DNA from 4 places in the Streptomyces sp. NPDC059567 genome. Region 1 is predicted to be linked to each of the others. Evidence: riboswitches for the same ligand, from Rfam matches in the RefSeq annotation. Region 1 holds a riboswitch; each other region holds the start of a gene.

Region 1 (6,090 bases):
TGCAGAGCGTCGCCGCCATCGACAGATAGCCGCCGGTCAGCGCCTTGCCCACACACATCACATCGGGCGAGATCCCGGCATGGTCGGCGCCGAACAGCGTGCCCGTGCGCCCGAACCCGGTCGCGATCTCGTCGAAGATCAGGAGCACGCCGTGTTCGTCGCACGCCTCGCGCAGGACCCGCAGGTACTCGGGCGGGTGGAACCGCATCCCGCCCGCGTTCTGCACCACCGGCTCCACGATCACCGCGGCGATCTCGTCCGCGTGGAGCGCGATCTGCCCCCGCAGCATCTCGGCGTACGACTCCTCGTACGTGGTGGGCGGCGCGTCCACGAAGACCTGCTGCTGGAGCACGCCCGACCACAGCTGGTGCATCCCGCCCTCGGGGTCGCACAGCGACATCGGCTGCCAGGTGTCGCCGTGGTAGCCGCCGCGCCAGGTCAGCATCCGCTGCTTCTCGGGCCGGCCCACCGAGCGCCAGTACTGCAGACACATCTTGGCCGCGACCTCGACGGAGACCGAGCCCGAGTCGCTGAGGAAGACATGCCGGAGCGGTGCGGGAGTGATCTCCACCAGACGGGTGGCGAGCCGGACGGCCGGCTCGTGGGTGAGCCCGCCGAACATGACGTGGCTCATCCGGTCCAGCTGGCCGCGCGCCGCCTCGTTGAGCACGGGGTGGTTGTAGCCGTGGATCGCGGACCACCACGAGGACATGCCGTCGATCAACTCGTCCTGACCGTGCACGGGTTCGGCGAGCCGGAGCCGTACCCCGGACGCGGACGCGACGACCAGCGGGTCCGTACGGCCCGGCATGGGCGCGTACGGATGCCAGACGTGCGCCCGGTCCAGGGCGAGCAGTTCCTCGTTACGCATTCGGCGCGAGCTCCGTCCCGGCGCCGCGTCGACGTACCGCCACCAGGTCCGTACGGGCTCCCGGCACCTCGGCCGGCTCGGCCTCCGGGGCCTGCGCCTGCGGCGCGTGGCCACCGCACGGCCCACAGCCGCCGCCCGCCTCGGCGTGCGAACCGCAGCCCGCACCCGCCTCGGCCTGCGAACCGCAGCCGGCCGACGCCGAGGAGCCGCACCCACCGGCGGCACCCGCCGCCGCGAGCGCGTCCGCGCGGTGCTTGGGCAGCGTCGTCGTGCCCGCGCCCTCCACCTCGAAGCCCGCGTCCGCGATCATGTCGAGGTCCGCCTGACCGGCCTGGCCCTCGCTCGTCAGATAGTCGCCGAGGAAGATCGAGTTCGCGATGTTCAGCGCGAGCGGCTGCATCGAGCGCAGGTGCACCTCGCGGCCACCCGCGATCCGGACCTCCACGTCCGGGCAGACGAACCGGACCATCGCCAGGATCCGCAGGCAGCGCTGCGGGGTGAGGTTCCACTCCTTCGCGAGCGGGGTGCCCTCGAACGGGATCAGGAAGTTCACCGGCACCGAGTCCGAGTCGAGATCGCGCAGCGCGTAGACGACGTCGACCAGGTCCTCGTCGCTCTCGCCCATGCCCGCGATCAGACCGGAGCACGCCGACAGACCGGCGGCATGCGCCTTCTGCACGGTGTCCACCCGGTCCTGGTAGGTGTGGGTGGTCGTGATCTCCCCGTACGTCCCCTCGGACGTGTTCAGGTTGTGGTTGTACGCGTCGGCGCCCGCCTCGCGCAGCCGCTCCGCCTGGCCGTCAGAGAGCAGACCGAGGCACGCGCAGACCTCGACGCCCTCGTTCTGCTCCTTGATCGCCTCGATGGTCTTGCCGACCCGCTCCACGTCCCGGTCCGTCGGCCCACGGCCGCTCGCCACCAGACAGACCCGCTTCGCACCGCCCGCGACACCGGCGGCGGCCGCCTGGGACGCCTCGTCCGGCTTCAGCCAGGTGTACTTGAGGATCCCGGCCGTCGAGCCGAGCCGCTGGGAACAGTACGAGCAGTCCTCCGGGCACAGCCCGGACTTCAGATTGACCAAGTAGTTCAGCTTCACCCGACGCCCGAACCACTGGCGGCGTACCTTGCCGGCCGCGGCCACCACATCGAGCAGTTCGTCGTCGGAGGTCGCCAGCACGGCGAGCGCTTCTTCACGGCTCGGCAGCTCGCGCCGCAGCCCCTTCTCCACCAGCGTGTTCAGCAGGTCCATAAAGGGTGATCCTCGCCTACGGCACACCTCGCGGCCAAGGAGGATCCGAACAAACGAGGCCGTTTGAGGTGTGTGCATGGCCACACCCTGACCTCGGCCCCGGGCGGTTAGGGTCTGTGCGCTGCCTACAAAAGGATCTGCCCCATGCACCGGGACGAGGACACGCGCGGGACCGCCTTCGACTGGACCGACGCCGAGGCACGCCGCCGCGAGCGGACGGGGCTCGTCCGCACGCTCAGGCCCCGCGCAGCCGAATCGGACCTGCTCGACCTCGCGAGCAACGACTACCTCGGACTGACCCGCCGGCCGGAGATCACGGAGGCGGCGGCCGAGGCGGCACGGCGCTGGGGCGCGGGCGCCACCGGCTCCCGCCTCGTCACCGGCACCACCCGGCTGCACACCCGCCTGGAGCGCGAACTCGCCGAGTTCTGCGGCTTCGAGGCGGCCCTCGTCTTCTCCTCCGGCTACACCGCCAACCTCGCCGCGCTCACCGCGCTGAGCAGCCGCGACTCGCTGATCGTCTCGGACGCGGGCAACCACGCCTCGATCGTCGACGGCTGCCGGCTCTCGCGCGCCGAGACGGCCGTGGTCCCGCACGCGGACCCCGAAGCGGTACGCAAGACCCTCCGGGCACATGAGGGCCGCCGGGCCCTCGCCGTCACCGACTCCGTCTTCTCCGTGGACGGCGACAAGGCCCCACTGACCGAGATCGCCGACGCCTGCCGCACCCACGGCGCCGCGCTCGTCGTGGACGACGCCCACGGCCTGGGCGTGCTCGGCGACGGCGGCCGGGGAGCCCTGGCCGCCGCGGGTCTCGCCGGCGACGAGGACGTCGTCGCCACCCTCACCCTCTCCAAGTCGCTCGGCAGCCAGGGGGGTGCCGTACTCGGCCCCGCCCGGGTCGTCGAGCACCTGGTCAACGCGGCCCGGACGTTCATCTTCGACACCGGTCTCGCCCCGGCCGCCGCGGGCGCCGCCCTCGCGAGCCTGCGGCTGATCCACGGCGAGCCCGGCCTCGCCGAGCGCGCGCGTACCGTCGCCACCACGCTGCACCGGATGCTCACCGAGGCCGGACTGACCGCCGTACGCCCGGACGCGGCCGTCGTGTCGGTGCGCGCCCCCTCGCCCGAGGCCGCGCTGCGGTGGGCGGCCGACTGCCGCGAACTGGGCCTCGCCGTGGGCTGCTTCCGGCCCCCGTCGGTCCCGGACGGCATCTCGCGACTGCGCCTGACGGCCCGCGCGGATCTGACGGACGCGCAGATCGACCGGGCGGTGGAAACGATCGTGCGCACCGCACCGCCGGCTCGCTGACCGCACCAGCCCGGCCGCCCAAATACGGTCTCCCGTAGCAGAGTTCACCGCTTCGAGCGACAAATATGCACATATCTTGGTGGATCGCCATACGGGGCGGCACGATCGGTGGCACTCTGACGCGTAGCGCAATCCGGGCCGGGCCCGGTGGGAAAGGGACAGCGTCGCCATGGCAGACCACCAGGAAGCAACCGTCACTCTGCCGAGCGATCCCGCCTCGGTGTCCGCCGCCCGCAGATACGTCGCCGACATCCTGACCGGCTGGGGGCTCGCCGAGGCCGGCGACACCGCCGACACGGTCCGGCTGATCGTCTCGGAACTGGCCACCAACGCCGTCCAGCACACCTTCGGGCAGTCGCCCACCTTCACCGTCGACGTCCGTCTGGAGCGTGAGGAACAGCTCCACATCGGCGTCACCGACAGCCACCCCCGCTGGCCCAAGCGGCTGCCGGCGGCGGTGCAGCAGGACAACGGCCGAGGGATGGTGATCATCCGTTTCCTGACCGCGGAGGCGGGCGGCCGGCTCTCGGTCACCCCGACCAGCGAGGGCGGCAAGACGGTCTGGATCAACCTCCCCTGGACGGCCGCGCCGAACAGGCTCCCCGCCTCCTTGAGCTAGGGCGTGTCCGGCCCGATCCTGCCGTCGGCTCCCCTCGCAAGGACCCGAGGCCGGTGCGTGAGGGTGCGGCGGCGCCACCGCACCCCCGTGACGGCCCCGGTCACGAGGTCAGCCGGTCACCCGATCATCGGACCCGGCCGTAATACACCTTGGACGACCAGATCCTGTCGAGCTTCACCCAGGAGCCCGTCTTGGGCGAGTGCCAGATCTTGTTGTTCCCGGCGTAGATGCCCACGTGGTACACCCGTCCACCCGCGTGGAAGAAGACCAGGTCACCCTTCTGCCTACTGGAGGCGGAGATGTGCCGGGTCTTGTTGTACTGCTGCTGCGCGGTACGGGGCAGCGACTTGCCCGCCTTCTTGAACGAATAGAGCGTGAGCCCCGAGCAGTCGAACCGGGTCGGTCCTGACGCTCCGTACCTGTAGGGCGATCCCTTCTTGGCCGCCGCGACGCTCAGCGCCTTGCCGGCATGCGCGGTCGCGGCCTGGGCCTCCGAGGCGGCGCCCGGCGCCAGCATCGTGCCGCCGACGGCGGCGAGGGTGAGAGCCGAGACGGCTCCGGCCCGGGACAGCAGGGACGGGACATGAATCTGCGCAGTCATGCGCAACCCTTCGTCAGCCGCCTGTGAAGGATGACCTGTCGGGTTCGGACTGGCGAAGTTGCCCGGCCGCGGCTGCGGCTTCACCCCGAGGAACGGCCCACTGCTCGGTCGTCCCGTACTGCTCGGGTCCTCCACTCCTGCCGATCCACTCCTGTCGACCAGACATCCGGGACAGCGGCAGGACTCGGCGTCCGCCCGGACCGCCCCGCCGTGGTGGCGGGGGCTTGTCGTCGTGAGGGATCTTGACCCACATCCAGGGCGAAATCCGAGTTGAAACGACGTTATGTGAGGCTCCTCACGACTGATCCATTCGGGTGGACAGACATGTTTCGTGATCGTCTGAGGTTTGGCCGACGAGCCCCGTACCAGGGGAGAAACGCCGGATTCCGCCAGATGCGTACACCTGTTGCGCAACTCACCCCGCACATATGTCGATTCGTCGACTACGCCGAACGAGGGAGGATTTCCATGGTTGTGATGGGCCGAGTGGACCTCGACACGACACGCGGGTATGTCAACTCGCGCGTGTCCCGGGCACGGTGACGCGCTCCGCGCGCCGCTCTCCGTCCAACACCCGCAGCGCGCGGGCCAATGTGTCCGCATGTACCTCGGTCTCACCGCGCACATGCATCACCGTCAGGGCGTCGCGCAGGGCGGTCGCCCGTCCCACCAGGGCCTGAGCCGCCCGTAGCGCCCCATAAGTATGCAATGACCTGGATGGATTGATTCGCCCCAGGAGATCGACGACTTCGAGATAGGCGTCGACGAACTCGCCCTCGGCACGCGTCAGCGCGGGCAGCGGCGGCAGCTCGGGAACCATCCCCGGCTCACCTCGCCCCGGCGCCGCCGGACGCCCCTCGGTTCTGGATCACGTGATCCACCAGGCCGTACGCGGTGGCGGCCGGCGCGTCGAGGATCGTGGTGCGGTCGATGTCGGCGTCGATCCGCTCGCGGCTCCGTCCGGTGTGGGTGGCCAGCATCCCGGCGACCATCGCGCGCAGCCGGAGCAATTCCCGGGCTTGGATGTCGAGATCGCTGGGCTGCCCCTGCAACGGCTCGTCCATCGTGGGCTGCTGGAGCACGACCCGGGCGCCGGGCAGCGCGAGCCGCTTTCCGGGCGCGCCGGCCGCGAGCAGTACGGCGGCGGTGGACGCGGCCTGGCCGAGGCAGGTGGTCTCCACGTCGCAGGTGACGACCTGCATCGTGTCGTAGATCGCGGACATCGCGCTGAGCGAACCGCCGGGGGAGTTGATGTAGAGCGAGATGTCCCGGTCGGGGTCGGCGTACTCCAGGTGCAGGAGCTGGGCGATGACGTCGTTGGCCGAGATCTCGTCGATCGGTGTCCCGAGGAAGACGATCCGCTCCTCCAGCAGCTTGGAGTAGGGGTCGAGGGTCCGACTGCCGAAGCTGGTGCGCTCGGTGAACTCGGGAAGGACGTA
Region 2 (8,191 bases), on a different contig from region 1:
CGGGTCTTCGACTCGCCCGCCGACCGCATCCTGTGGGACACCGGCCACCAGACCTACGTCCACAAACTGCTCACCGGCCGCCAGGACTTCTCCAAGCTGCGCGGCAAGGGCGGACTCTCCGGCTACCCCTCGCGGGAGGAGTCGCCGCACGACGTCATCGAGAACTCGCATGCCTCGACCGTCCTCGGCTGGGCCGACGGCCTCGCCAAGGCCAACGAGGTGTCCGGCCGCCCGGACCATGTGGTCGCCGTCATCGGCGACGGAGCCCTCACCGGCGGCATGGCCTGGGAGGCGCTCAACAACATCGCCGCCGCCAAGGACCGGCCCCTGATCATCGTCGTCAACGACAACGAGCGCTCCTACGCGCCCACGATCGGCGGCCTCGCCCACCACCTGGCGGCCCTGCGGACCACCGACGACTACGAGCGCTTCCTCGCCTGGGGCAAGGACGTCCTCCAGCACACACCCGTCATCGGACCGCCGCTGTACGGCTCGCTCCACGGTGCCAAGAAGGGGTTCAAGGACACGTTCGCGCCACAGGGCCTCTTCGAGGACCTCGGCCTGAAGTACGTCGGCCCCGTCGACGGCCACGACGTCGGAGCCGTCGAGTCCGCGCTGCGCCGCGCCCAGCGCTTCCACGGGCCGGTGCTCGTCCACTGCCTCACCCAGAAGGGCCGCGGCTACGGCCCGGCGCTGGAGGACGAGGCCGACCGCTTCCACGCCGTCGGTGCCATGGACCCGCTCACCTGCGAGCCGCTGGCCCCGTCCGGCGGCCCGTCCTGGACCTCCGTCTTCGGTGACGCGATCGCCGAGATCGGGGCCGAGCGGCCGGACGTGGTCGCGATCACCGCCGCCATGCTGCACCCCGTCGGGCTGACGAAGTTCGCCGAGCGCTTCCCCGACCGGGTCTGGGACGTCGGAATCGCCGAGCAGCACGCCGTCGTCTCGGCAGCTGGCCTCGCGGCCGGCGGCCTCCACCCGGTCGTCGCCGTCTACGCGACCTTCCTCAACCGCGCCTTCGACCAGCTGCTCATGGACGTCGCCCTGCACAGGTGCGGAGTCACCTTCGTCCTGGACCGGGCCGGCATCACCGGCACGGACGGCGCCTCCCACAACGGTATGTGGGACCTGTCGCTCCTCCAGGTCGTGCCCGGCCTGCGGATCGCCGCCCCGCGCGACGCCGAGCAGCTGCGGGCCCAGCTGCGCGAGGCCGTCGAGGTCGACGACGCCCCGACCGTGCTGCGGTTCCCCAAGGAGACCGTGGGCGCTCCGGTACCGGCCGTCGGGCGGATCGGAGCCATGGACGTCCTGCTCGCCCCGCGGCCGGATCCCGCAGCCCGGCCGGATCCCGACCCGCAGCCGGACGCGGAGGTGCTGCTGGTCGCCGTCGGCGTGATGGCGGAGGTCTGCCTCCAGACCGCCGGGCTGCTGGCCGGGCGCGGCATCCGGTGCACCGTCGTCGACCCGCGCTGGGTCAAGCCCGTCGACGAGGCCCTCGCCCCGCTCGCCGAGCGGCACCGCCTGGTCGCGGTCGTCGAGGACAACAGCCGTACGGGAGGCGTCGGGGCGGCGGTCGGCCAGGCCCTGCGCGACGCGGGCGTCGACGTACCCCTGCGGACGTACGGCATCCCCGAGCAGTTCCTCGCGCACGCCAAGCGCGGTGAGGTGCTGGCGGATCTCGGCCTCACCCCGGTGGAAATCGCCGGAGACATCAGCGCGGCACTGACCCGGAAGAAGGGGCGATGACCAAGGAGTTCGACCTCGCGGCGCTGCTCGCCGAACGCGGCGCCGAGCGCTACGAGCTGCACACCCGGTATCTCAACCACCAGCTCCCGCGGATGCTGCACACCATCGGCTTCGACAAGGTCTACGTGCGGGCCGAGGGAGCCCACTTCTGGGACGCCGACGGCGGCGACCACCTCGACATGCTCGCCGGCTTCGGCGTCATGGGTCTCGGCCGGCACCACCCCGTCGTCCGCCAGGCCCTCCACGACGTCCTGGACGCCTCCCTCGCCGACCTCACCCGCTTCGACTGCCAGCCCCTGCCCGGGCTCCTCGCCGAGAAGCTGCTCGCCCACAGCCCGCACCTCGACCGGGTCTTCTTCGGAAACAGCGGCACGGAGGCGGTGGAGACCGCGCTGAAGTTCGCCCGGTACGCCATCGGGAAGCCCAGGGTCCTGTACTGCTCCCACGCCTTCCACGGCCTGACCACCGGTTCCCTCTCGGTCAACGGAGAGGACGGCTTCCGGGACGGCTTCGCCCCGCTGCTGCCCGACACGGCGATCGAGCTGGGGGACCTGGACGCCCTGGAGCGGGAGCTGCGCAAGGGGGACGTCGCCGCCTTCGTCGTCGAGCCCATCCAGGGCAAGGGGGTGCACGAGGCGCCGCCCGGTTTCCTGCGCGCCGCCCAGGAGCTGCTGCACGCACGCGGCGCGCTGCTGATCGTCGACGAGGTCCAGACGGGGCTCGGCAGGACCGGGGACTTCTATGCGTACCAGCACGAGGACGGTGTCGAACCGGACCTGGTCTGCGTCGCCAAGGCGCTCTCCGGCGGCTATGTGCCGGTCGGCGCGACGCTCGGCAAGGACTGGATCTTCAAGAAGGTCTACTCGTCCATGGACCGGGTGCTCGTGCACTCGGCCAGCTTCGGTTCGAACGCGCAGGCCATGGCCGCCGGGCTCGCCGTGCTCTCGGTCATGGAGAACGAGGGCACGGTGGCCCATGTGCGCCGGGTGGGCGGGCTGCTGTCCTCGCGGTTGAAGGAGCTCGTCCCGCGCTACGAGCTGCTGAAGGAGATCCGCGGACGCGGGCTGATGATCGGGATCGAGTTCGGGCGGCCGTCCTCGCTCGGGCTGCGCAGCCGGTGGACGATGCTGCAGGCGGCCCGCAAGGGGCTCTTCGCCCAGATGGTCGTCGTCCCCCTGCTCCAGCGGCACCGGATCCTCACCCAGGTGTCGGGGGACCATCTGGAGGTGATCAAGCTGATCCCACCGCTGATCATCGACGAGGAGGACGTGGACCGCTTCGTGACCGCGTTCACGGCCGTGATGGACGACGCCCACGGGGGTGGCGGACTGATGTGGGACTTCGGGAAGACGCTGGTCAAGCAGGCGGTGGCGCAGCGCTGATCTGCCTCCCGCCCGCCGAGTTTTGCCTCTGAGGCAAGAAAGTTGCCTCAGAGGAAAGATCCTGGCGGAATGGAGGCATGGAGCACCTCCCCGGGGAGCGGTCCGCGGACCCCGCCGCACCGGACGCGCCCGACGTCCTGCCGGACGTCGCGCCCCAGCTGCGCGCCCTGCGCCGACGACGCGGGCTGACCCTGGAGGCCGCCGCCCAGCGGGCCGGTCTCTCCCCGGCCCATCTCTCCCGGCTGGAGACGGGCCGCCGGCAGCCCTCGCTGCCCATGCTGCTCGCTCTTGCCCGCATCTACGGTACGACGGTCGCCGAGCTCCTGGGCGAGGTTCCGCCGGAGCGTGATCCGGTCGTCAGGGCGGGCCGGTCCGAGCCCGTCGAGGCCGACGGCTGGATCTACCGCCAGGCCGGCGGACCGGGTCGCGCGATGCAGGCGCTCCGGGTCCACGTGCCGCACGCCACCCGGACCGACATCGTGCGCGTCCACCCCGGGGAGGAATGGCTCCACGTCCTCGAAGGGCGGGTGCGCCTCGCGCTCGGCGACACCGTGCACGTCCTGGACCCCGGGGACAGCGCGCACTTCGACTCGCTCACCCCGCACCGCATCGGCGCCGCCGGCCGCGGCGGGGCCGAGCTGCTCTTCGTCCACACGCTGATGCAGAGCCCCGCAGCCGAGCTGTGCCTCGGCGACGGAACCCCGCATCTGCGCTGAGCCCTTCGGAAGGGGCCGATATGTCCGAGAAGTCCGCACCCGTCACCGGCGAAGAGCGCGACGGGGGCAAGTTCCCCAAGGGTCTGGTGCTCCGGCTCTTCGCCTATCTGGTGGCCGGGCACCTCTTCGCCGGTTTCCTCTACCTGCTGTTCATGCTCGGCGGGCGGAACCAGTAGCGGGCAGGGTCACGCCTCGACGACGAGCCGCTCGCGCAGCCGCTCCCGCGTCTCGGGGCCGAGTTCGAGGCCGTCCGTGAGGTAGCTCTCGACCGTGCCCCAGTGCTGCTCGATCGTCTCGAACGCGGCCCGCAGGTACTCGACGCGCGCGTCGAAGAGTGGGCTGAGCAGCTCCATCACCTCGGGCGACATGGCGTCCGCGGCGGTGGAGCTGCGGCGCACCTTGTACCGGCGGTGCGGGTCGTTCGACTTCACGTAGTCGGCCTCGATCGCCTCGCGCTCGACGCCCACCGCGAGCAGCGAGATGGCGATCGACAGGCCCGCGCGGTCCTTGCCGGCCGCGCAGTGCATCAGCGCGGGGACGCTGTCCTCGGCCATCGCATGCAGGATGCGGCTGTGCTCCGCGGTCCGCTCGACAATCATCTTCCGGTACGAATCGGACATTCGGGCGGCCGCCTTGCCGTCGCCCAGGATGGCGCGGAGCTGCTCCAGCTCGCCCGTGCTGACCAGCTTCCAGAACTCCTTGCCGTCGGCCGGGTCATTGAGCGGTATGTTCACATTTCGTACACCCGGAAGATCGACGTCCGGGCCCTCGACCTTCCGGTCCGCCTGGTTGCGGAAGTCGAAGATCGTGTGCAGCCCGAGGGTGGAGAGGAACGCCGCGTCCTCCGCGGTGGCATGTGCGAGGTGGCCGCTGCGGAAGAGGCGTCCGAACCGCACCGCCCCGCCGTTCACGGTCGGCAGGCCGCCCACGTCCCGGAAGTTGCGTACCCCGGTGAGCTCGGGTTCGGTCGACGGGACCTGCGGCAGCTGCTGCGTCACGAGTGCTCCTGAAGGTTGGCTGATCGAGATCGGTTCCCGGGGCAATCATCCCGGGTGGGGCCGGCTCCGCACACCCCCGGGGCATGGGAATGGGTGTTCTGTCCGAATTGGGCCCTTAGGTATAACGCGCCCTGGTAATAGGGGAGATGGGTTCCGGTGCGTGAGCAGCGTCATAAAAGTGACGGACCGTGCCTGATCGTTCCGGGCAAGCTCCGTGCCGGAAAAGGGAATCGAGGTTCCACCCTCCACGGAGGGTGACCGGAATTCGGCGCGGATATCCCGGCCCTGAATGCGGGAGAAAAACGGTGGCTTGTTCGCGCCGACCCCGCTCGTCTACGGTCACCGTCAATCCGGTCGGACCGCCGAATCCTGCCACCGCCCGGAATCCGCACCCATCCACGTAAGGCAGGAGCGGGGGACCCAGGTAAGTACGCCGAACCGGTCGATCCGGACGGCTCGGGGTTAAGTCGCGTGAGAGCGCGGCCGGACATCTCCAGTCCGAACCCGACAGCTCACCTCGCAGGCGACGGAGAGGAATTCGCCATGCCCGCAAAGGGTAAGCATCGCCGTCCCAAGGTCAACCCGATCACGCGCGGATTCGTCGCCGCCGGCACCGGTGGCGCCGTCGTCGCCCTGCCGCTCCTCGGTGCGACCGGAGCCCACGCCGCCGACAAGGGCGCCCCGACCGTGACGCCCGAGCAGGCCGTCGCCGCCGTCGCCGCCGCTCCTGCGAAGGCCCCGGCCGCCGACAAGGCCGCCAAGCCGAAGACGTACTCCGTCGTCCGCGGCGACTACCTGTCGAAGATCGCCTCCGAGCACCACCTGGCGGGTGGCTGGAAGAAGCTCTACGAGGACAACCGCCAGGTCGTCGGCGGGAACCCCTCGCTGATCCTTCCCGGCATGAAGCTCACCCTCGGTGCCAAGTCGACGGCCAAGGCCGCCGCGCCCAAGGCCGCCCCGAAGGCCGCGCCCAAGGCGGAGAAGTCCTCCACCGGTGCGGGCGAGCGCAGCTCCCGCAGCAGCGACCGCGGCACGGTCGAGCCCACCCAGGCCCCGGCGTCCACGCCGGCGCAGGCCGCGCCCGCCAAGGCCGCGTCCTCCGGCTGGGTCGCCCCGGTCAGCGGCGGCGTCTCCACCCCGTACCGCGCCTCCGGCGCCATGTGGTCCTCCGGCTACCACACCGGTGTGGACTTCATCGCCTCCTCCGGCACCTCGGTCAAGGCCGTCGGCGCGGGCACCGTCTACTCCGCGGGCAACAGCGGCTCGTACGGCAACGAGGTCGTCATCCAGCACGCCGACGGCACGTTCTCGCAGTACGCCCACCTCTCCTCCCTGGGCGTCTCCGCCGGCCAGACCGTCACGGGCGGCCAGGAGATAGGTCTCTCCGGTTCGACCGGCAACTCCACCGGTCCGCACCTGCACTTCGAGATCCGCACCGGACCGAGCTACGGCTCGGACATCGACCCGCTGGCCTACCTGCGCTCGCACGGCGTCAGCATCTGACGTACACCCAGCACCCGAAGGGGCCCGGCACCTGTGTGCCGGGCCCCTTCGCGTTCCGCCGTATTCCGGCTTGGCGGAATCTTGACCGGTGGCATATCTCACCCGGCGTCAACCCCTCCTTACGGTCGCGTAGGTCACACCCATAAGGGAAAGATGAGCTCCCGTGGCAGACGATTCGAGATCAAGAGACATGGACGCATTCGGGTCGTACGCGGCGATCGGTGACAGCTTCACCGAGGGCGTCGGAGACCCCGGGCCCGACGGGAAGTACGTCGGCTGGGCGGACCGCTTCGCGGTCCTGCTCGCCGACCAGCTGCCGGAGCACGACGCATTCCGTTACGCCAACCTGGCCGTACGCGGCCGCCTCCTCGACCAGATCGTCGAGGAGCAGGTCCCCAGGGCGAAGGAGCTCGCCCCCGACCTGGTGAGCTTCTGCGCGGGGGGCAACGACATCATCCGCCCGGGCACCGACCCGGACGACGTCGCCGAGCGCTTCGAGCGCGCCGTCGCCGATCTGACCTCGGCCGTCGGCACGGTCATGGTGACGACCGGCTTCGACACCCGCGACGTACCCGTGCTGCGCCATCTGCGCGGCAAGATCGCCACGTACACGGCCCATGTCCGGGCCATCGCCGACCGCTACGGCTGCCCGGTCCTGGACCTGTGGTCGCTCAAGTCGGTGCAGGACAGGCGGGCTTGGGACGACGACCGGCTGCACCTCTCGCCCGAGGGCCACACCCGGGTCGCGCTGCGCGCCGCCCAGGTCCTCGGCCTGGAGGTGCCGGCCGACCCGGACCAGCCGTGGCCGCCGCTGCCGCCGCGCGGCACGCTGGAGGTGCGCCGCGACGACATCAACTGGGCCAGGGAGTACCTCGTGCCGTGGATCGGCAGGCGGCTGCGGGGTGAGAGCTCGGGGGACTACGTGGAGGCCAAGCGCCCGGACCTCATGCCTCTGTGAGCGCGGCGGGGATCCGTTCCAGGACGCCGCCGGCGAACACGTCGTACAGCGGCAGCGTCTCCAGATGGACGTATCCGATGTGGCAGTCGCAGACGGCGAGGGGGCATCCGCGGGGCCGCAGGGCCGCGCGGTACGAGCCGTCGTAGAGGTTGCCGAGCTCGGCCTTCACGAAGTGGCAGCGTTGCACCGTCCCGTCACCGTCCACCGAGATCACCGACTCGCCGGTCCGGCAGGGGAGACCGGCCGAGGGGTGCGGATGACGGCTGTACGGGAAGAGGGGGTCGAGGGCCGTCCAGCCCTCGGCCTCCTCATCGGTGTAGGTGTGCCCCTCGGCGGCGTTCACCCAGAGATAGACCTCGGGTGGGAGATCGTCCCGCAGCCGCCGGGCGTGCTCCCGGTGGTCGGGCAGGCCGACGATCCCGACGCTGAAACGCGTCCCCCGGGCGGCCAGTTCACGGCACTTGGCAAGGAAGCGGTCGTACGGCGTCTGCCCCGGGTGGTACGTGCACCAGAGCGCCAGGGTCTCGGGGTCGGCCTCGGCCAGCCAGTCGGTGCGACAGCTGAGATTCGTCTGGATCGCCACCCGCTCGATGTGCGGGAGGCGCGACAGCTCGGTGAGGGTTCGCCGGTACCAGGACCGGACCAGGCCCTCGCCCCACGGGGTGAAGAGAATCCTCAGCCGGTCGCCGGTCTGCTCGGCCGCCCACGCGGAGAAACGCTCCAGCGCGGCGCGGTCGGCGCGCAGCTGCTCAACGCTGTCGCGGCGCTTGGCGAAGGGGCAGTAAGGGCAGTCGTAGTCGCAGGAGGCGAGCGGGCCCCGGTAGAGGATCGTCAGGTCCATGCCGTCACCCCCGCTACTTCGGCTCGTAGGCGGCCATCGCCGCCCGG
Region 3 (8,191 bases), on a different contig from region 1:
CCGATCTCTTCCACGCCCTGAAGAAGGGCGAGGCCGAGATCGTCACCGACCGCATCGACCGTTTCGTGCCGGAGGGGATCCGGCTGACATCGGGCCGGGTGCTGGAGGCGGACGTCGTCGTGACGGCCACCGGACTCGAACTGCAGGCCTTCGGCGGCATCGAACCGACGGTGGACGGCCGACCGGTGAAGCTGTCGGACCAGTTCGTGTGGCAGGGCACGATGCTCACCTCGGTCCCCAACTTCGCCTTCTGCATCGGCTACACGAACGCCTCCTGGACGCTGCGCGCCGACCTCACCTCGCGCCTCGTCTGCAAGGTGCTCAACCACATGGGCGGGCGGCGGTACGCGGCGGTGGTGCCGAAGCCGGAGGGCACGCTACGCGAGCGCCCCCTGCTCGACCTGGCCTCGGGCTACGTCCGGCGCTCGATCGACGCTTTCCCTCGCCAGGGCGACCGGAGCCCGTGGAAGGTCCGCCAGAACTACGTCCTGGACGCGGCGACCACGATGCGCACGAACCTGGACCGCACTCTGGCACCGACCCCACTGGCGCGGGTGCTCGCGGCCCGAACGGCCGAGGAGCAAGTCATTGGTCTGGGCAGTCACCAATCATAGAGGGAGCACTGACCACTCCTCGGAAGTTCACCCAAGAATTACCGCACGGATCTATACCTTTAGGCCGCCCTCCCCCATCCTTTCCTCGGTGTGCCGCTGGGGCACGCAGTGACGCGAGAGGCGGGGCATGACTCCCATCAGCCGCAGGGGATTCGTCGGGATCGGGGCAGGTCTCATGGCGGGCGCCGCCCTCCCCCCGGGCACGGCATCGGCCACCGCCGCGGCCGCCACCGGCACGCTCACCGACGTCAAGCATGTCGTGATCCTCATGCAGGAGAACCGCAGCTTCGACCACTACTTCGGCAGGATGCGTGGTGTCCGCGGCTTCGGTGACCGGGCCGCGGGCAACATCCCGGGCGGCTGGGGCACGTTCAACCAGCCCAACTGGGGCGGCCGTCAGTACCCGTGGAAGCTGAGCGCCACCCCGCCCGCCGGGGGCGTCGACGGCGAGACCCTGGCCCAGTGCAACGGCGACCTTCCGCACAGCTGGACCTCGCAGCACGCGGCGTGGAACAAGGGCCGGATGGACAACTGGGTGACCGGCGTCGGCAACACCCGCACCCTCGGCTATCTCGACCGCGGCGACATCCCCTTCCACTACGCCCTCGCGGACAACTACACGATCTGCGACGCGTACTTCTGCTCGGCGCTCAGCGCCACGGGCCCGAACCGCACCTTCTTGTGGAGCGGCAGGATCGACGCCTCCAGCAAGGACGGGGGCGACGAGTCCGGGCTCACCTGGGAGACGTACGCCGAGGCGCTCCAGCGCGCCGGGGTGAGCTGGAAGGTCTACCAGAACGCGCAGGACAACTACGGCGACAACGGCCTCGCGTACTTCAAGAAGTTCACCGACGCGCGACCGGGCGACCCGCTGTACGACCGCGGTATGGGGTCGGTCCCCAAGGTCACCGGCTCGACCCCGGACGACATCGCCGCCGCGATCCGCGCCGACGTCGTCGCCGGCACGCTGCCCCAGGTCTCCTGGGTCGTGGCGAACGAGGCCTTCTCCGAGCACCCGTACGCCCCGCCCGGCGACGGCGCGCACTTCGTGGACCTCGTCTACCGCGCGCTCGCCGCGAACCCCGAGGTGTTCGACGGGACGGCCCTCTTCCTCAACTACGACGAGAACGACGGCTTCTTCGACCATGTGCCGCCGCCGGTCGCCCCGCCCGGCACCCCGGGCGAGTACCTCGACGGTGTCCCGATCGGCCTCGGTTTCAGGGTCCCGATGCTCGTCATGTCCCCGTGGACGCGCGGCGGGTGGGTCAGCTCCGAGGTCTTCGACCACACCTCCGTCCTGCGGTTCATGGAGACCTGGACGGCCGCCCTCGGCACCCCCGCCGCCTGCCCGAACATCAGCGCCTGGCGGCGCAAGGTCACGGGTGACCTGACCGGGGTCTTCGACTTCGCGCACCCCGTCTTCGGCGTCCCCTCGGGGCTCCCGTCCACCGCCAGGGTGATCGGGCAGTCGACCTGCGGCCCGCTGCCCAACCCGGTCCCGCAGGACAACGCCCTGCCCGCGCAGGAGACCGGCACACGGCCGGCGCGCGCCCTGCCGTACCAGGTGAACGGAAACCTCGACCGGTTCGAGTTCGGCGCGGCCGGCAAGATCCTGGCCTGGTTCTCCATGACGAACCAGGGCGCGCAGGCGACGCGCGCCGCGCACTTCACGATCCACCCGCACCAGCACCGGGACACGGCGGCCTGGCAGTACACCGTGGACCCGGGCGCGACGTCCACGGACTACTTCAACATCGGGCTCGGCTCGGGGTCGGGCAAGTACGACATCTCGATGATGGGCCCCAACCGCTTCCTGCGCCGCTTCATCGGCGACGCCTCGAAGCCGGGCAAGGCCGTCGAGGTCGCGGCGCGCTTCGCGACCGAGCCGGGCACGGGGAAGACGGCGATCTACTTCAAGATGACCAACAGCTCCGCCGGACCGGTGACCTTCACGATCCGCTCGAATGCCTACCGGTCCGACGGGCCGTGGACGTACACGGTGGCGGCGAACTCCTCGCGCGAGGACTACTTCAACGCCGTGGCATACCACAACGGCTGGTACGACTTCACGATCCTCGCCGACATCGACGGCACCTGGTCGCGCCGCTACACGGGCCACATCGAGACCGGCGCCGCGAGCATCACCGGCTGACACGACCACACTTCCCACCAAAAGGGACACAAGGGGTTTTATTCGCCCTTGTGTCCCTTTTCTCAGCTCAACTGAATTTACCGTAATGACCGATTTGATGCCCCTGGTGACATGAATCACCAAAGGGTCTTCAATGATCTTCTCGCGCCTTCCGTCCCCTTGCCCTTCAAGGAAGTTCAGCGCGGTGGACGCGGCGAAGAACCCCTTCGCGAATTACCTACGTACGAGACGTCTTGTTTCTGTCGACATTTCTCGCCTACGGTCACCTCGACTCGGACGGATCGCCTAATCCTGCCACCGTCCGAAAAGACCGATCATTCACCCGAAGGCAGGAGCGGGGGACCCACTATTCGCCGGTCCGGATTCTCCGGAGCGGCTCGGGGTGAAGTCGCACGTGTGCGGCCGGGCATCTCCAGCCCGAACCCGACAGCTCACCCCGCAGGCGCCGGAGAGGAATGCATCATGCCCGCACACGGTAAGCACCGGCGCCCCAAGCGACGTCCCCTGACCCGCGGTATCGCCCTCGCGAGCACGGGTGGCGCCGCACTGGCCCTGCCCCTGGTCGCCACGGCCACCGCCCACGCGACGCCCCAGGCCGCCCCCGCGGCCGCTCCCGTCGAGAAGACGGTCTTCAGCGCCCCCGCGAAGATCGCGGAATCAATTCCGGCCGCTCAGAATTCCGCCGCCAAGACCTATAAGGTCGTCCGCGGCGACTCCCTTTCCGTGATCGCGCACGAGCAGGACGTCCAGGGCGGCTGGAAGGCCCTGTACCGCGCGAATCGCAGCGCCGTGGGTGACAACCCGTCACTTATCCACCCCGGGCTCGAACTGACGCTCAGCGGGAATTCCGCCACCGCTCCGAAGCAGCCCAAGCAGTCGAAGTCCTCGGCTCGTTCGGACGCCGACCGGGCCGACCGCTCGCAGCAGCGGAGCGCCGCTCCCGCCAAGGCCGCTCCCGCGAAGCCCGCCGCCGCGGCTTCCGCGAAGGCCGCCGCCGCGGCGCCCAAGACCCAGGCCGCCCCGGCGAAGAGCTACGCCGACAACCTCGACGGCTGGATCCGCGAGTCGCTGGACGTCATGGCGCGCTACGGCATCCCGGGCTCGTACGAGGGCATACACCGCAACATCATGCGCGAGTCCTCGGGCAACCCGCAGGCCATCAACCTCTGGGACTCGAACGCCGTCAAGGGCACCCCGTCCAAGGGTCTCCTCCAGGTCATCGAGCCGACGTTCCTCGCCTACCACGTACCGGGCACGTCGATGGACCTCTTCGACCCCGTCGCCAACATCACCGCGGCCTGCAACTACGCCGCGGACCGCTACGGCTCCATCGACAACGTCAACGGGGCGTACTGACCCCGCTCCGCGTCGACTCCACGCCCCGGCCCCAATTCCTCACGGGCCGGGGCTTCGGCGTTCCCACCAAGCGGCATGGGGCATTCCGTACCCATGCCGCGTTCTTGGCGTGCAGCATGGGCGACTGATGATCCGCGGCCGGGGATCGCGGATCCCGTCCCTGGGGGGAACGACGCATGAAGAGAACGCTTGCCGTGTGCGCGGCCGCCGCCGCGCTGGCCGGGCTGCTCACGGCCGCCGGTCCGGCCGTGGCACAGACGCCGGGCACCGCATCCGACAGCGCGTCCGGCGCCGCGCTGTGCGCGCCCGGCCCGACCGTACTGCCCTCGCTCCCGCCGGACGCCCGTGGCGGGATCTCCACCGAGGGCGTGCACGATCTCGGCCCGCGCGGCCTGGCCGTGGGCGCGAGCGGCGGCCTGCCGGTGTACTGGAGGGGTGAGCGGCTCCACCGGGTGCCGCTGCCCGAGGGTTACGACGAGGGCGCGGTCCGGGCCGTCAACCGGCACGGGCTCATGGCCGGCTGGGTGGGCCGCCGCTCCGACGGTTCGACCGCCCTGTTCAGCTACCGCCCCGGCGCCGCGTCGGTGCGGCTGTTCTCCGTGGGCGTGGCGCGGGCCGCGTCCGATGTGGACGTCGACGACGCCGGGCGGATCGCTGCCGTCGACACGGACGGCACGGCGAAGGTGTGGCGGGACGGGAAGGTCACGCGGATCCTGGCGCTGCCGCCGGACGCGGGGCCGGGCACGGTCGTGACGCGGGTCACCGGTGTCAACGCGCGCGGCGATGTGATCGGCGCGGCCGAGCAGTCGTACGACGGCCCCGACGGGTTCACCTGGAGCTCCTTCCCGGTCCTGTGGCCCGCGGACGGCGGGCCGGCACGCGCGCTGCCGGTCGCGCGCGCGGAGTATCTGGTCCACAACCTGGCCGAGGGCATCGACGACGCGGGGCGGGTCGTCGGGTCCGTGTCGGTCAGCGACCGGTTCGACCCGGAGGGCGAGCCGTGGACCTGGACGCCCCCGTACCAGGATCACGGCTCGTCCCCGGGCGTCCTGGCCGGGCGGGAGGAGGGCGAGTTCGGGGCGATCAGTCCGACGACCGGCGTCGCGGTCGGCACGGCGATGACCCACGGGGAGGATGCCCCGGTCCTGCCCTACCAGGCCCAGTTGTGGCCGGGCCACGGCCCGGTCCTCGCGCTGCCGTCGCTCGCCGCGGACCGCGACGCGACGGCCCGAGCAGTGTCCGACGACGACCGGGTGGGCGGAGTCGCCGTGGACGCGTCGTGGGTCGCGCATCCGGTCATCTGGCACTGCGCGAGCCGTCAGGCGTACGTACCCCAGGGCTCGTAGCGGGGCCGGCGGCATGATGGGCGCGGACGGCTCGTGACGGGTCCGCGCCCTGACCGGTCAGGCGTCGAGCCGGGGCCGGGCGGAGTCCGGCACGGAGGTCGTGGCGCCCGTGGGGTGGGGGGGGCGCCCAGGCACCCCCCCGCGCGCGGCGGGCCCCGGCCCCGCCCCCCACCCCCCCCGCACGCCGCGCGCGGCGCCGGGCCGGGGCGGAGCCCGGCCGGGTGCTCGTGGCCCCGTTGTGCACGGCGCGCCCCCCCCCCCCCCGGCGCCCCCCCGCGGCCGCGGCCCCGGCCACCAGGCCCCAGGTCACGGCGGCCGGGACGCCGCCGCCGAGGACGGCGGACGCGTGCAGGAGCCCCCAGCGCAGGCCGGACCATTCCGTCGCGATCCGCAGCAGCTGGCTCACCAGCAGAGCGAGGACGGTCGCGCAGACCGCGCCCGCCGCCATCGCCGGAACGGTGGCGCGGGTCAGCAGCACGGGCAGCCGCCGCAGCGCCCACCACACGACGACGAGAATCAGCACGTCGGCGGCCCGGTACAGGAGCCAGTCGCCGAGCTGCACGCCCGCCGGGCCGTCCCAGGCGCCGAGCAGCAGCCATGTGCGCAGGAGATCACCCGGTTCGGAGAACAGCCCGCCGTCCGGGGAGACCGTCTGGATGGCGGCGGCGACCGGCTGGTACGACAGGACCACCAGGGACAGGGCGATCGCACCGGTCCCGACGGTGGCGGCCAGGCGGGCGGCCCGTGCCGGGACCACCTCCTGCGGCAGCGGTCCGGCACCCTTCGCGGTGATCCGCGCGACGAGCACGGTCACGAGCGCCGTGACCAGTGCGGTCGCGACCAGGGCCTGCCGCCCGGTGGAGATCACGCTCGCCAGCTGGGGCAGGATGCGGTAACTGCCGCGCCCGTGCGAGGCGATCAGCCACGGTGCGGAGACGGTGACCGCCAGCGTCCCGGCCACCAGACCCCAGGCCCACAGCGCGAGCAGCGCGGCGGTCAGCCTGCCCCGTACCGGCGGCAGCCTGCGGACCAGGAGGAGCGCTCCGGGCACGAAGAAGGCGAAGACCGCGAAGAACCGGATCTGCATCGCGGTGGAGTACAGGCCGAGATAGCGGCCGGCGTCGGCCGCGGCGGTGTCCCCGATCGCGCCGGATTCGGCGTCGAACCGGACCGAGGCCGGAGGGTCGTACGACCAGGGAAGCAGCCAGCGCTCGAGCTCGGCGGCGGCCTGACCGCCGAGGACGTCGCCGGAGCCCGGCAGGCGCAGTGCCTGCGCACTCGCTCCCGCCCACCACAGCAAGGCCGTGAGCAGCAGCCCTCCCACCAGTGCCGGTATCGCCGCGCATCGATATGCCATGTCCGTCCCCCGCCTTGCTCGAACCCCGTGCTTCCCCTTGTCGGGTGGAGGTTACGGGTTGTTGATCACGCACGCATCACGCCGCACTCAGCCGAACAGCTCGCCGAGCAGCTCGGGACCGATGGCGATGGGGGCCGGGCGGTACGCAGGGGGCTGCGCACCCATCAGCTCGCGCACCAGGTAGTCCCAGCAGCGGGTGCGGACGTGGGCCAGGCAGTCGATGAACGTGTGCTCGGCGCCGGGCACGATGTGCAGCTCGAAGTCCTTGCCGGCGGCGAGGAGCCGGTCGGCGAGCCGCAGCGTCTGCTCCGGGTGGACCTGGTCGTCCATCTCGCCGTGGATGAGCAGCAGCTTGCCCGCCAGCCGGTCCGCCAGGTCCAGGTTGGAGGTGCGGGCCCAGGCCTCGGGATTGTCCGCGCCGTCGTAGGTCTCCACGAAGCCCAGGTTGAAGTGGGGGGCGTCGTGCGAGCCGGAGAGGGCGACTCCGACCTTGTACACCTCGGGGAAGTCCAGCATCGCCCGCGCCGCGGCGAACCCGCCTCCGGAGTGGCCGAGCACTCCCGTCCGGTCCAGGTCCATCCAGGGCCGGGTCTCGGCCAGCTGCCGCAGCGCGGCTGCGTGGTCGGCCAGACAACCCGCGTCGGCCAGGTGACCGTACGAGGCGTCGTGGAAGGCCTTGCTCCGCCCCGGCGTGCCTCGCCCGTCCAGCGCCACCACGACGAAGCCCAGTGCCGCGAGGGGTTCCGCGTCGAGGCCCATGCCGCCCGGATCGAAGCACGGGGCGACCCGGGTGACCTGCGGGCCGGGGTAGACGTTGTCGACCACCGGGTAGCGCTCCGCGGGGTCGAACCCCCGCGGCCGGTACAGCACCCCGTAGATGTCCGTCACGCCGTCGGCCGCCTTGACGCGGAAGCGCTCGGGCGCCGTCCAGCCGGTGGCGACGAGCTTGCCGATGTCGGCACGTTCCAGCTCGACGAGGACCCGCCCGCTCCAGTCACGGACGCTGGTCACCGGCGCGGTGTCGACGGTGGACGCGGAGTCGATGAAGAACTCCTGGTCGTCCCCCATGGTGACGATGTGGTCCAGCTCGTCGTCCGTGACCTTGGCGAAGCCGGAGCCGTCCAGGCCGACACGGCACACGGTGCGCCGGTACGGATCCTCGTCCACCAGACCGGTGGCGGTGAAGTACACCACCCGCTCGGTCTCGTCGACGCGCAGGATCTGCCGTACCGCCCACTGCCCGGAGGTGACCTGCCCGAGCAGCACGCCGGTGCGCAGGTCGTACCGGTACAGGTGGCCCCAGCCGTCCCGCTGCGAGTACCACAGGACTTCGTCGGCGCGGACGTGCACGATCGGCGGCTCGTAC
Region 4 (8,191 bases), on a different contig from region 1:
GCGGGTGGTGCTCTCCGAGGACCACCTGACCCCGGTCGCCGCGGTCTGCCTCTGGTACGACGTCGGCTCGCGCCACGAGGTCGCGGGCCGCACCGGCCTCGCCCATCTCTTCGAGCACCTGATGTTCCAGGGCTCGAAGCAGGTCCACGGCAACGGCCACTTCGAGCTGGTGCAGGGCGCGGGCGGCTCGCTCAACGGCACGACGAGCTTCGAGCGCACCAACTACTTCGAGACCATGCCCACCCACCAGCTGGAGCTGGCGCTCTGGCTGGAGGCGGACCGCATGGGCTCGCTGCTCGCGGCCCTGGACGACGAGTCCATGGAGAACCAGCGGGACGTCGTCAAGAACGAGCGCCGCCAGCGGTACGACAACGTGCCCTACGGCACGGCCTTCGAGAAGCTCACCGCCCTCGCGTACCCCGACGGCCACCCGTACCACCACACGCCGATCGGCTCCATGGCCGACCTGGACGCGGCCACCCTCGAGGACGCGCGGTCCTTCTTCCGCACGTACTACGCGCCGAACAACGCGGTGCTCTCGGTCGTCGGCGACATCGACCCCGCGCAGACCCTGGCCTGGATCGAGAAGTACTTCGGCTCGATCCCGTCGCACGACGGCAAGCGGCCGCCGCGCGACGGCACCCTTCCGGACACCATCGGCGAGCAGCTGCGCGAGGTCGTCGAGGAGGAGGTCCCGGCCCGCGCGCTGATGGCCGCCTACCGGCTCCCGCACGACGGCACGCGCGAGTGCGACGCCGCGGACCTGGCCCTGACGGTCCTCGGCGGCGGCGAGTCCTCGCGGCTCCACAACCGCCTGGTCCGCCGCGACCGCACGGCGGTGGCCGCGGGGTTCGGCCTGCTGCGGCTGGCCGGCGCGCCCTCGCTGGGCTGGCTGGACGTCAAGACGTCCGGCGGTGTCGAGGTGCCCGAGATCGAGGCCGCCGTCGACGAGGAGCTGGCCAGGTTCGCCGCCGAGGGCCCGACGCCCGAGGAGATGGAGCGCGCCCAGGCCCAGTTGGAGCGCGAGTGGCTGGACCGGCTCGGCACGGTCGCGGGCCGGGCCGACGAACTGTGCCGCTTCGCGGTCCTGTTCGGCGACCCGCAGCTCGCCCTCACCGCCGTGCACCGGGTGCTGGACGTCACCGCGGAGGAGGTGCAGGCGGTCGCCAAGGCCCGGCTGCGCCCGGACAACCGCGCGGTGCTCGTCTACGAGCCGATCGGTACCGAACAGAGCGACAGCGACGAGGAAGAGGGAGCGGACCAGTGACCGACGCTGCCGCGTCTTTGACGAGCATGACGTTCCACCCGCAGCCGGAGGCGGGCACCGCGAAGCCCTGGGCCTTCCCGGCCCCGGACCGCGGAGCGCTGGACAACGGCCTGACGGTGCTGCGCTGCCACCGCCCCGGCCAGCAGGTGGTGGCCGTCGAGATCTTCCTCGACGCCCCGCTGGACGCCGAGCCCGAGGGCCTGGACGGCGTGGCCACGATCATGGCCCGCGCCCTCTCCGAGGGCACGGACAAGCACTCCGCCGAGGAGTTCGCCGCCGAGCTGGAGCGCTGCGGCGCCACGCTCGACGCGCACGCCGACCACCCGGGCGTACGGGTCTCCCTGGAGGTCCCCGTCTCCCGGCTGCCCAAGGCGCTCGGCCTGCTCGCCGAGGCGCTGATCGCGCCCGCCTTCCTCGACACCGAGGTCGAGCGCCTGGTGCGCAACCGGCTCGACGAGATCCCGCACGAGACGGCCAACCCGGCCCGCCGGGCGGCCAAGCAGCTCTCCAAGGAGCTGTTCCCGGCCACCTCGCGCATGTCGCGGCCGCGCCAGGGGACCGAGGAGACCGTGGAGGCGATCGACGCCACGGCCGTCCGCGCCTTCTTCGAGGCGTACATGCGGCCCTCCACGGCCACGGCCGTCATCGTCGGCGACCTGACCGACGTGGACCTGGACAAGGTCCTCGCCGAGTCGCTGGGAGCCTGGACGGGGAACGCGGCCGAGCCGCGCCCCGTCCCTCCGATCACGGCCGACGACACCGGCCGGGTGGTCATCGTGGACCGGCCGGGAGCCGTCCAGACCCAGCTGCTCATCGGGCGCGTCGGCGCCGACCGGCACGACCGTGTCTGGCCGGCCCAGGTCCTCGGCACGTACTGCCTCGGTGGCACCCTCACCTCCCGTCTGGACCGCGTCCTGCGCGAGGAGAAGGGCTACACCTACGGCGTCCGTGCCTTCGGCCAGGTGCTGCGCTCCGACGGCCAGGGCCACGGCGCCTCGATGCTCGCCATCAGCGGCTCCGTCGACACGCCCAACACCGGCCCGGCACTTGACGACCTGTGGAAGGTGCTGAGCACGCTCGCCGCCGAGGGGCTGACGGACGCCGAGCGCGACGTGGCCGTGCAGAACCTGGTGGGTGTGGCGCCGCTGAAGTACGAGACGGCCGCCTCCGTCGCCGGGACGCTCGCCGACCAGGTCGAGCAGCACCTTCCGGACGACTTCCAGGCGCAGTTGTACGCGCGCCTGGCCGAGACCGGCACGGTGGAGGCGACCGCGGCGGTCGTGAACGCCTTCCCGGTGGACCGTCTCGTCACCGTGCTCGTCGGTGACGCGGCGCAGATCGAGGAGCCGGTGCGCGCTCTCGGCATCGGCGAAGTGACCGTCGTCACCGGCTGATTGAGTCGTCCGCGCGCCGCTTCGAGGACCCCGCCATCACAGTATGGCGGGGTCCTCCCCTTTGTCCGGATTAAGGGAGAGGGTGGCTGTATGACCTGTGGCATGTCTTACAAACGGGCGTGTCTGTTTGCTGATTGAAAGACAGTCCGCTTAGCGTCGGTCCGGCTGTTCGCCAGTTGCACCCGCCGCGAGCCCGTGGCATCGGACAGTCATCGCCGAGTCCCCGTCAGGCGCGAGCCTGGGGAGCCGGGGACCCATACGAAGTCCCTGGGGTGAATCGGACGCCTTCGCATCCGTGCGGAGGGGCCCGTAGGAGACCTTCCTGCTCCGAACCCGTCAGCTAACCCGGTAGGCGAGAAGGAAGGAAAGGATCAGCCACTACATGGCGTTCACCCGTGCCACCGGGAAGCATCGTGGTCCGAGCCGTCTGGCGCGCCGCAGGGCGGGCATCGCCGGCGTCGCGACCATCGCCACCACCGGCGTCATCGGAACCCTCGCCTCCCCGGCGCTCGCCGCCGACGCGGACGCCCCCTCCTTCGAGGACACCGGCCTGACCCAGATCGTCGCCGCGGACTCCCTCGCCGACACGATCGACGCCCAGGCCGCCGCCCAGGAGCGCGAGGCCGCCGAGGCCATCGAGCGGGCCAAGGCCGAGGCCCGGGCGAAGGCGGAGGCGAAGCGCAAGGCCGAGGCCCGCGCCAAGGAGGTCCGCGAGGCCAAGGAGCGCGCCGCCCGCGAGGCCGAGCGCAAGCGCCTGAACTCCTTCCAGCTCCCCGTCGCCGGTTCGTACGTGACCACCAGCTACCAGGCCGGTGGCGCGCTCTGGTCCTCCGGCAGCCACTCCGGCGTCGACTTCCACGCCGCCTCCGGCAGCCGGGTCGTCTCCGTCGGCTCCGGCACCGTCGTCGAGGCCGGCTGGGGCGGCGCGTACGGCAACAACATCGTCATCCGGATGAACGACGGCACGTACACCCAGTACGGTCACCTGTCGTCCATCAGTGTCTCGGTCGGCCAGTCCGTCACCCCGGGCCAGCGGATAGGCCTCTCGGGCTCGACCGGCAACTCGACCGGCCCGCACCTCCACTTCGAGGCGCGCACCACCGCCGAGTACGGCTCCGACATCAACCCGGTCGCGTACCTGCGCGCCCGCGGCGTGAACGTCTGACCGCTGCCCGCGAAGCAGGCGTCAGAAAAGCCCCGGCTCGTCCTGAGCCGGGGCTTTTCGCTGGCCAAAAGATATGCATGTTCCCGGATCTCCTTCGGAAATTCCGCCCCGCTGCAATAGAGTCGCCGACGAACCGGTTTCGCGCGGATCAAGGCGGAGGTCGAAGATGCGCATTCCCGCGCAGTCGGTATGCACGGCGATTCGGGACGACATCGTGTCCGGGGTCCTCCCGTGCGGCAGTCGGCTGACCGAGGAGCAGTTGGCCCGCCGTTACGGGGTCTCCCGCGTCCCCGTCCGTGAGGCGCTGCGCACCCTGGAGTCCGAGGGCTTCGTGATCAGCCGCCGCCATGCGGGCGCCCATGTCGCCGAACCCACCGAGCAGGAGGCGGCGGACCTGCTGGACGTACGGGCACTGCTCGAGCCGCTGGGCGCCGCCCGCGCCGCCCAGCGCCGCACCGACGCCCATCTCAAGGTGCTGCGTGGCCTGGTCAGGCTGGGGCAGGAACGGGCCAGGCGCGGCCAGGGCGAGGATCTGCGCTCGCTCGGCGGCTGGTTCCACGAGACGCTGGCACAGGCATCCGGCAGCCCGGCGCTCACGGCGCTGCTCACCCAGCTGCGGCACAAGATCGCCTGGATGTACGCGGTCGAGCCCGCCGCCCAGCCCGTCGAGGCATGGGCCGAGCACGGGGCGATCGTCGACGCGGTGGCGCGCGGCGACGCCGAACGGGCCCGCGCGCTGACCGCGCTGCACGCCGAGCGCTCGCTGGCGCAGCACCGGCTCAAGCACCGGGAACGCGGACGTGTGAGGGCTTCGCAACACGTCGTAAACACCGCGAGTGCCCGGAATTAACACACGGGCCGTATACAAAGAATAGGAATTCTCGGGGCTCTGTTTGTGTTGCCCCGGATTCCGGAAAGTCGGCGGTCGGGTTCGGCGAGGAAATGCAAATGGAGCCGCACTCGCCGTCATTTCGGCGTGTGCGGCTCCATCGGAATTCGGTCAGACGGTCTCGGGGAGCTCCTCGAGTCCCTCGGCAACCAGCTTCGCCAGACGGTCCAGAGCGGCCTCGGCGCCATCGGCGTCCGAAGCGAGCACGATCTCCTCGCCGCCCTGCGCGCCCAGACCGAGCACCGCGAGCATCGACGCGGCGTTCACCGGGTTGCCGTCGGCCTTGGCGATCGTCACGGGGACGCCGGAGGCCGTGGCGGCACGGACGAAGATGGAGGCGGGGCGGGCGTGCAGGCCCTCGGCCCAGCCGACGTTGACGCGGCGCTCAGCCATGGTGTTGCCCTTCAAGTCTCAAGCGGGTTGTCTAGACCAGTCTCTCACGGGTGGCGGGGTGCTCGTAGCCGACCTTCGGCCCCTGTCCCAGGGCCGATCGGTCCTCCCTACCTTGCATGGCACGCAGACGCCGCGCGACCGGTGCCACGGACGTACCCCGGCCGTACGCTGGCCCCATGCAGAGCGCGTCGGAACAGCCGGAACAACCGGAACACGCCTACCCCGACCACTGGGAAGCGGATGTGGTCCTCCGTGACGGCGGCACCGCGCGCATCAGGCCCATTACCGTCGACGACGCCGACCGGCTGGTCAGCTTCTACGAGCAGGTCTCGGACGAGTCGAAGTACTACCGCTTCTTCGCGCCCTACCCGAGGCTCTCGGCCAAGGACGTGCACCGATTCACCCATCACGACTTCGTGGACAGGGTCGGTCTCGCGGCGACCGTCGGCGGGGAGTTCATCGCCACCGTCCGGTACGACCGCATCAACGCCCAGGGGCTGCCGGCCAGCGCCCCCGCCGACGAGGCCGAGGTCGCGTTCCTGGTCCAGGACGCGCACCAGGGGCGGGGCGTGGCCTCCGCGCTGCTCGAACACATCGCCGCGGTGGCGCGGGAGCGGGACATCCGACGGTTCGCGGCGGAGGTGCTGCCCGCCAACTCGAAGATGATCAAGGTCTTCACGGACGCCGGCTACACCCAGAAGCGCAGCTTCGAGGACGGCTCCGTACGGCTGCACCTCGACCTGGAGCCCACCGACCGCTCGCTGGCCGTGCAGCGCGCCCGGGAGCAGCGGGCCGAGGCGCGCTCGGTGCAGCGGCTCCTCACCCCCGGCTCGGTCGCCGTCATCGGGGCCGGACGCGCGCCGGGAGGGGTGGGGCGGACGGTCCTGCGCAACCTGCTGGACTCCGGGTTCACCGGCCGTACGTACGCCGTGAACCGCGCCCTCGGGGACGGGGCCGCCACGCTCGACGGGGTGCCGGCCTTCCGCTCCGTCGGGGACGTCGGCGAACCGGTCGACCTGGCGATCGTGGCCGTGCCCGCCGAGCGGGTGCCCGAGGCGGTCGCCGACTGCGGCGAGCACGGGGTGCAGGGCCTGGTCGTGCTCTCGGCGGGGTACGCGGAGAGCGGCCCGGAAGGGCGGGAGCGGCAGCGTGAACTGGTGCGGCAGGCCCGCTCGTACGGGATGCGGATCATCGGACCCAACGCGTTCGGCATCATCAACACCTCGGCCGACGTCCGGCTGAACGCCTCGCTCGCGCCGCAGATGCCGGCCGCCGGGCGGATCGGGCTCTTCACCCAGTCCGGCGCGATCGGCATCGCGCTGCTCGCCGGACTCCACCGGCGGGGCGCGGGCCTCTCCTCCTTCATCTCCGCGGGCAATCGGGCGGACGTCTCGGGCAACGACTTCCTCCAGCACTGGTACGACGACCCCGCGACCGACGTCGTCCTGCTCTACCTGGAATCGATCGGGAACCCCCGGAAGTTCACCCGGCTCGCCCGGCGGACGGCGGCGGTCAAACCGGTCGTGGTGGTCAAGGGCGCCCGGCACAGCGGGAGCGCGCCGCCGGGACACCGGGTACCGGTCACGCGCATCGGGCACGCCACCGTCTCCGCGCTGCTCCGGCAGGCCGGGGTCATCCGCGTCGACACGGTCACCGAACTCGTCGACGCGGGCCTGCTCCTCGCGGGCCAGCCGTTGCCGACCGGGCCCCGGGTGGCGATCCTCGGCAACTCCGAGTCGCTCGGACTGCTGACGTACGACGCCTGTCTGACGGAGGGACTCCGTCCGCAGCGTCCGATCGACCTGACGACGGCGGCGACCCCGGCCGACTTCCGCGACGCGCTGGCGGCGGCGCTCGTGGACGACGCGTGTGACGCGGTCGTGGTGACGGCGATCCCGTGGGTCGGCGAGAACGGCGCCGTCGAGTCGGGCGACGGCGAGGTCCTCGCGGCCTCGCTCCGCGACGCGGTCGCCTCGGCCCCGAACCCGGCGAAGCCGGTGGTCGTCGTCCACGTGGAGATGGGCGGCCTCGCGGAAGCCCTCGCCGTCGCGACCAGCACCCGACCGACCCCCCGCAGGGGCACGGCGGGGGCCACCGGCTCCCCGACGGGTGGGGGGCCGCTGCCGACGGGCGCCGCGCACGGGCCGTCGGCGGGAACCCCGCGCGGGGCACCCGCGCCGGCCTCGACGCCGTCGGCGGGAAGCGACGTGCCGGAGCGTCCTCCGACCGCCACGCCGGGGCCCACCGACGGCACTCCCGCCGGCCGCCCGCCGGCGCCCGGCACCGTACCGACGCGCCCGCCGGCGCCCGGCACCGTACCGACGCGCCCGCCCGCGCCCGGCACCGTACCGACGAGCACGCCCGGGTACGGCGGCGCTCCGGCCGGCCGGACCGGCACCGGAACGCCCACACCTGCCGGCGCCGGAGGCCCGTCCGGGACCACCGCGTCGGCGCCCGCCGTGGGTGGTCCGTCCGCTTCCGCCGGTCAGCCCAGGGCTGCCGCCGCGGCGCCCGCCGTGGGTGGGCGGGACGTCGGTGAAGGCGACGCCCCCGGTGGTGACGATGCGCCGCGGCCCGGGGCCATCCCCGCCTATCCCGCCGCCGAGCGGGCCGTGCGGGCGTTGGCCGAGGCCGTGCGGTACGGGGAGTGGCGGCGGCAGGCCGCCGAGCCCGGGCGGGTACCCGAGTTCGAGGACATCGACGAGGTCGGGGCCGCAGCCCAGATCGAGCGCGTGCTCGGCGGGGACGTGGACGCCCGGGGCGTGACCCTCGACGCCGACGCGGCCGGCGAGCTCCTCGGCCGGTACGGCATCGCCGTGCTGCCCACCCTGCCCGCGCCCACCCCCGACGACGCCGTCCTGGCAGCCGCCCGCCTCGGCTACCCCGTCGCCCTGAAGACGACCGCCCCCCATCTGCGCCACCGCCCCGACCTCGGAGGGGTACGCCTCGATCTGGCCACCGAGGAGCAACTCCGGACGGCGTACGCCGAATTGACCGAGGTCCTCGGCAAGCCCGCCGAGCTCCAGCCGGTCGTCCAGGCCATGGTGCCGCGCGGCGTGGACACCGTCGTGCGGTCCGCCATC

The links. A riboswitch is a leader RNA that binds a small molecule or an ion and turns the genes downstream of it on or off. The one in region 1 is predicted to bind cyclic di-AMP.
Region 2: another riboswitch for cyclic di-AMP. It lies ahead of ACFVZW_RS02715 (peptidoglycan DD-metalloendopeptidase family protein); the one in region 1 lies ahead of ACFVZW_RS29190 (C40 family peptidase).
Region 3: another riboswitch for cyclic di-AMP. It lies ahead of ACFVZW_RS03440 (transglycosylase SLT domain-containing protein); the one in region 1 lies ahead of ACFVZW_RS29190 (C40 family peptidase).
Region 4: another riboswitch for cyclic di-AMP. It lies ahead of ACFVZW_RS26990 (M23 family metallopeptidase); the one in region 1 lies ahead of ACFVZW_RS29190 (C40 family peptidase).

Annotation. Positions count from the first base shown of each region.
Region 1 covers NZ_JBHWBS010000087.1:18,064-24,153, reverse strand. Annotated here, with positions in the region: gene ACFVZW_RS29210 (adenosylmethionine--8-amino-7-oxononanoate transaminase) at 1-871, opposite strand, end outside; gene bioB (biotin synthase BioB) at 864-2,120, opposite strand; gene ACFVZW_RS29200 (8-amino-7-oxononanoate synthase) at 2,265-3,431, shown strand; gene ACFVZW_RS29195 (ATP-binding protein) at 3,601-4,050, shown strand; gene ACFVZW_RS29190 (C40 family peptidase) at 4,175-4,651, opposite strand; cyclic di-AMP (ydaO/yuaA leader) riboswitch at 4,655-4,851, opposite strand; gene ACFVZW_RS29185 (hypothetical protein) at 5,166-5,471, opposite strand; gene ACFVZW_RS29180 (ATP-dependent Clp protease proteolytic subunit) at 5,479-6,090, opposite strand, start outside.
Region 2 covers NZ_JBHWBS010000003.1:41,632-49,822, forward strand. Annotated here, with positions in the region: gene dxs (1-deoxy-D-xylulose-5-phosphate synthase) at 1-1,746, shown strand, start outside; gene ACFVZW_RS02695 (aspartate aminotransferase family protein) at 1,743-3,128, shown strand; gene ACFVZW_RS02700 (XRE family transcriptional regulator) at 3,206-3,844, shown strand; gene ACFVZW_RS02705 (DUF6126 family protein) at 3,865-4,020, shown strand; gene ACFVZW_RS02710 (tyrosine-protein phosphatase) at 4,030-4,842, opposite strand; cyclic di-AMP (ydaO/yuaA leader) riboswitch at 5,209-5,381, shown strand; gene ACFVZW_RS02715 (peptidoglycan DD-metalloendopeptidase family protein) at 5,386-6,345, shown strand; gene ACFVZW_RS02720 (SGNH/GDSL hydrolase family protein) at 6,509-7,303, shown strand; gene ACFVZW_RS02725 (STM4011 family radical SAM protein) at 7,290-8,144, opposite strand; gene ACFVZW_RS02730 (STM4012 family radical SAM protein) at 8,158-8,191, opposite strand, start outside.
Region 3 covers NZ_JBHWBS010000004.1:24,385-32,575, forward strand. Annotated here, with positions in the region: gene ACFVZW_RS03430 (flavin-containing monooxygenase) at 1-614, shown strand, start outside; gene ACFVZW_RS03435 (phosphocholine-specific phospholipase C) at 742-2,766, shown strand; cyclic di-AMP (ydaO/yuaA leader) riboswitch at 3,041-3,224, shown strand; gene ACFVZW_RS03440 (transglycosylase SLT domain-containing protein) at 3,229-4,122, shown strand; gene ACFVZW_RS03445 (hypothetical protein) at 4,299-5,468, shown strand; gene ACFVZW_RS03450 (hypothetical protein) at 5,419-6,825, opposite strand; gene ACFVZW_RS03455 (DPP IV N-terminal domain-containing protein) at 6,913-8,191, opposite strand, start outside.
Region 4 covers NZ_JBHWBS010000075.1:13,616-21,806, forward strand. Annotated here, with positions in the region: gene ACFVZW_RS26980 (M16 family metallopeptidase) at 1-1,267, shown strand, start outside; gene ACFVZW_RS26985 (M16 family metallopeptidase) at 1,294-2,661, shown strand; cyclic di-AMP (ydaO/yuaA leader) riboswitch at 2,865-3,031, shown strand; gene ACFVZW_RS26990 (M23 family metallopeptidase) at 3,044-3,826, shown strand; gene ACFVZW_RS26995 (GntR family transcriptional regulator) at 3,993-4,676, shown strand; gene ACFVZW_RS27000 (HPr family phosphocarrier protein) at 4,827-5,108, opposite strand; gene ACFVZW_RS27005 (GNAT family N-acetyltransferase) at 5,285-8,191, shown strand, end outside.